DNA from 2 places in the Deinococcus fonticola genome. Region 2 is predicted to be linked to the other one. Evidence: riboswitches for the same ligand, from Rfam matches in the RefSeq annotation. Region 2 holds a riboswitch; the other holds the start of a gene.
The links. A riboswitch is a leader RNA that binds a small molecule or an ion and turns the genes downstream of it on or off. The one in region 2 is predicted to bind cyclic di-GMP.

Region 1 (2,391 bases), on a different contig from region 2:
AGCCAGCACTTATCGTAAGTCCAACTAAACCCTCGTTCCCCGTAAATTTCGTTCAACCTGAGGCTCAGGCGAACCGAGCAGTGCATCCGTTCCGCTGTGTGCTGGCGTGATTGCTCATCCGAGCCTTTGCGATGTAGGCGCCGAGTTATTTGGGTGGGGTGTGGGGATGATTTGCGCGGATGAAAAGTGAACCCGCTCCTGGTCGGGCGGGTGGCCTCGATAAGGAGCGGGTTGCTGGGCTTTCTGGGTTTAGGTTTACTGCACTTCGTACCAGTGGACGGCCAGGGTGGTCATGGAGCCGCTCACGGTAGAGCCGCTGAGCTTCAGGCCAGTGGGGCGACCAGCGAACAGGGGGAGCAGTTTGGTAGCGCTGTTGGGCAGTTGCACTTTCACCGTCTGGCCCTTTGTGGGGTTCATATTGATGACCTGCAGGTAACGGCGATTCTGGTAAGACCACAGGTGAGCCACGCCCTGGTTATTCGCAGTGGTGACGGTCAGGGGGGTGCGTTGGCCGTTCATGAGGACAGGAGCCAGCAACTTCACCTCGCCGGCCAGGGCTTTCAGTTCCGTGTTCAGGCCCTTGTAGCTGGCCAGGTCGTTGGTGGTGTCCAGGTAGGTGTAGTACAGGATGCCTTTCACGCCTGCGCCCAGCGCCTGGTTGGTCATGCTGTTCAGTTCGCGGGGCGTGGGGTAGCGCCCGTTTTTCCAGTGGAATGCCTGGAGGTTGGCGATGGGCAGGGTGCCTTTGGCGCTGGATTCCCGTACCAGTTGCTTCATGACCGGGTAAACGACATTCACGGGGTCACCACCGTCGATGGGGTAACTCTGGTTGCCGACGGCGTCGGCCCGACCGAAGTAAGCGGAATGGCTGTTCGCGAACGAGATCGCCATGCTGGTGTAAGTGAGGTGATTGCTGTCCAGAGTTTTCACGGCGTCGTGGCGTCTGAGCAGTTCTTCAGGAGTAATAAGGTTGTTGCAGTCGTCCGCGATCATCCAGCCCAGCACGGCGGGGTGGCTTTTCAGGGTGTTGATGGACGTGCTGTTGAAGTCCTCGACCATGAGTTTCATGCCGCGTGACTGGGCGGCGTCAAGCAGTTTGCGGTAACCCTCAAGGTCGCCTTCGGGATCAAACATGGTGGCGTTCATGGTGTTGAAGCCCAGATCGGCAATGGCGTTCATGTCGCGCATGCGCCGGGCTTCGTTGCCGGCCCATGACACGTGGTAGAAGCCCATGGGGAACATGGGTTGGCTATTCACCAGCAGGGTGCCGTCGGTGCGAACCTGCGCCGTGACAGGGCCACTGGTGGTGGCCGTCAGGGCCAGGGATTCCAGGGTGTTGGTGGCGGCGCTGACCTGTTCGGGCGTGGCCGTCGTTTCGGCGGCGCCGGATTCACTGCTGTTACTACCGGGCGTGGACACCGTGGGGCTGTTGACCGTCGGGGCAGGGGTGGGCGTGGTCGAGCAGCCTACCATCAGGAGTGCCAGGGTACCCAGCAAGAAACCAGTTTTTTTCATTGATCTTCCTTCGGAAACCCGGCCAACTTCTTGTCTGACAGACAGGAGAAGTCCCGTGGGCTTTGCGTCCCCTCCTCACGGAGGGTTTGCCTTTATCGAGAAGCGAAAAGTGAGGGCCAACTGATGTCAATCGCTGCCTACTCTGAAGCGCGCTGAACCGCAGCACACTCAAACACAGAGATTAACTGTTAATGAACCTAGCGCGCCTGTTCTGACGAAACTCCTACAACCAGGCTCTCATAAATGCATAACCTCACACCTTTCCCAACGAAGGTGAAAAAGCCTCTTTCTCTGGCAGGGCCAGGCAGGGTTACGCCACATGAATTACTTGACTTCGTAAATGGCGACTTGAAGGGGACGTAACCGTCCACTGACTTCCAGGCCGCGACGGTTCAGAGTCCGGCCCAGGGTGCTGATGGGCTTCCACTGAGTAGGGGGTTCAGGGAGCTTCAGGTTGACCAGGCGGTCGGCGGTGCGGCTGCTGTTCAGGGCCATTACAAAACCTTTCTTCTGGCCTTCCTGCGATTCGCCGCGCAGGTACACCACCAGCGGCTGGCTGCCGGTGCCGTCTTGCAGAGGCATCAGCTCGCCGCTCAGCAGGTAGGGGGCCAGGAAGCTCACTTCATGCGCCACACCTTGCAGGGTCGACCACATCACGGGTTCCTGGTTCAGGTCGACTTCTCTGGCACGGTAAGCGTAGTACACCACGCCTTTCATCCCCGCCATGATGGCCTGGTAGGTCATGTTGCGCAGTTCCACCGGACTGGGTTTACGCCGGCCCCACAGGAAGCTCTGAAGGTTGGCAATGGGCACGGTGCCTTTGAGGTGGGCACTCTGCACGGCGCTGCGCATCATGGGGTAGGTGACGCTGATGTC
Region 2 (2,391 bases):
TCAGGTACACGCTGCCCCCCAGCTGGCCTTTCTGAATGTCGTAGCCCATGCCGACGCCAGCACTGATGTTCGGAGCCAGGGACGACGCCGGCACCGTCGAGACCGAATACCCGGCGCTCACCTGGCCGCTGAACGGGTTGTAACTCAGGTTGGCCGACTGATTCACTGCCTTGTGCGGCACGACCGTGTACCGAACCTTTTCAATCACTTCTCCGCGCGTGTTCAGCAGCTCGATGACGCCCCGGTGCGCTTCCAGCACCACAAAGTTCGCGGTCTGAAGCGTGTAGGCATTCAGGCGAAGCAGGTTGTTCCCGGCTCCTCTGAATTTAAGCCGACTATCCAGGGGCCTGACCACCACCTCGGTATTCACGTCGCTGAAAAGCGTAAAGACCAGGGTTCCCGTGGTATAGCCCACGGGCAACTGCATCTCAATGCGCTCAGGCTGCACCAGCACCTTGCGGGCCAGAACGGTAGGCGGCCCGGAGGAGGCAGCCGTTGCCGGACTGACGGTAATGGCTGGCGCGCTCATTTGCGCGTGACCGACGCCGGCTCCACCCAGGCCAATGGCAAAAGAGGCCAGGCAGAGCTGGCCCCCTCTCGCCCACATAGGCGGACGCCGCATCTTAGAAGCTCGTGTTCCCCGAGCCGGAGTCGTAAGTTCCGGTGGCCTTCACATCGAAGGTCACAACCACCGCTTTGCCCGCCTCAGCGCTCGTCATGGTTTCGGCGAAACTGAAGGTGAAAACGATGTTCGAGGAAGCGTCCGGATCGATTGTGGCCGTCCCGAGCCCAGTGATCGTCAGGCTGGCGGCCGCGTCCCCATCCTTGTTCGGCGTGACCACCACGTTGATCTGACGGTCTGTGGTGTTCGTGACCGGAACCGTCACGGTGAAGGTGCCCCCCGGGCGAACGGCCTTCGAGTCGAGCGTGATGCTGGTCGAGGGAATTTCAAAGCTTACCTGTTCGGCAGCCGTGCCTGTCGCCGTGACGGACAGGGTGGCACCGTTGAATCCGTCTGCAGTGCTGCTTGCGCCCAGGGCGATCGTGGGGAAGGTCAACAGGGCGAGCAGGGACAGGGCAGTGAATGTACGGTTGGGCATGTGTGAATCTCCTTGGCCGTTAAACAACGACCTGAACAGGTCTCACCTGGCACGCAGTCAGGTCAGATCGACGAAAAGCCGGTCGCACCACTGGCTCCACCCGACCGAGGTGCCCGGATTACAGGTCGGGGATCAACGCTTCTCTTCGCTCACACGATGCGGAACGAAGATGACTCAATGTAGGCTCAGGCATGTCACACAGTTCGCACTTGTTTCTACCTTAAGGTCAATTCATCTTTCTTGGCCTGCCTGCCCACGCTTTGTTTGTTCGGCCCTCCCCTGCTCGGACACAGAAAGTCCAGAAACCGGCCTCGTTTCTGGGACAAGCCCCTGCTGCAGAAGTTCATCATCTGCCTTGACCAGGAGCGAGAATTCCAGAGATGCCGTCAACGCATAACGACGGTATTTCGCCCGGCTTCCTTCGCGGCGTATAACCGCTGATCAACGAGCGCCATAAACTGCCTCTCGTCCGTGAATTCACTCAACATGGCCAGGCCCGCACTCACGGTGAGCGGCGGCAATTGTGGATGACTGATCGCCTCCACCGCCCGAATCACTTCCGTGGCCCGTCTCAACGCCGAACCGGGTTCCATGCGCCGGAACATGATCAGGAATTCCTCACCACCCCAGCGACAGACGAAATCTTCACCCTGGATGTGATGACTCAGGGTCTGCGCTACGACCTGCAAGGCCAGGTTCCCCGTCGCGTGACCGTACTCGTCATTCACGCGCTTAAAGTGGTCAAGGTCAAGAAGCAGTACCGCCGCTTCCTCCAGCGCCAGGGGCTGTCCCTCCTGCCGCCACGCCTCGAAAGCAATCCCAGCAATTCGACGGTTTGGAAGTCTAGTCAGCGGATCCCGCAGGGCCAGGTCAAAGTAATGCGCCGCCGACGACTGCGCGGCGCCCACCTTATGCCCCGCCACGGCCAGCCCACCCACCAGGCTGCACAGAAAAGCCTGATCCAGAACAAGCTGCCAGTTCATGACCTGCAGCAGCAGCAAGCTGACCACGACCCCGGCGTAACTGACGACACTTGACCAGATGGCCCAGCGCTGCGGCAACATGGTGAAGGCCAGCACCACCACCAGCAACTGCGTGTTGAGCAGCACATGCAAAACGTTCACATGCGGCAGCGTCTTGACCGCGTGCATGACCCACCACACCACCACCAGGGGCAGCGCCCAGCCCATTCCAGGCAGCCGCCAGCAAGTGGCCTTCAAGGAATTCCAGCACCCCACTGCCGAGCTGGTAGATCGCCGCCGAGACGTTCAACACCTGCAGGGCCAGGCGC

Region 1: another riboswitch for cyclic di-GMP. It lies ahead of E5Z01_RS02205 (hypothetical protein); the one in region 2 lies ahead of E5Z01_RS17245 (hypothetical protein).

What each region holds. Positions count from the first base shown of each region.
Region 1 is NZ_SMMH01000002.1:179,012-181,402, forward strand. It holds gene E5Z01_RS02200 (DUF4357 domain-containing protein) at 1-28, shown strand, start outside; gene E5Z01_RS02205 (hypothetical protein) at 256-1,515, opposite strand; cyclic di-GMP riboswitch class I at 1,525-1,616, opposite strand; gene E5Z01_RS02210 (hypothetical protein) at 1,840-2,391, opposite strand, start outside.
Region 2 is NZ_SMMH01000043.1:17,911-20,301, forward strand. It holds gene E5Z01_RS17240 (hypothetical protein) at 1-529, opposite strand, end outside; gene E5Z01_RS17245 (hypothetical protein) at 624-1,100, opposite strand; cyclic di-GMP riboswitch class II at 1,168-1,252, opposite strand; gene E5Z01_RS17250 (GGDEF domain-containing protein) at 1,487-2,251, opposite strand; gene E5Z01_RS19655 (hypothetical protein) at 2,250-2,391, shown strand, end outside.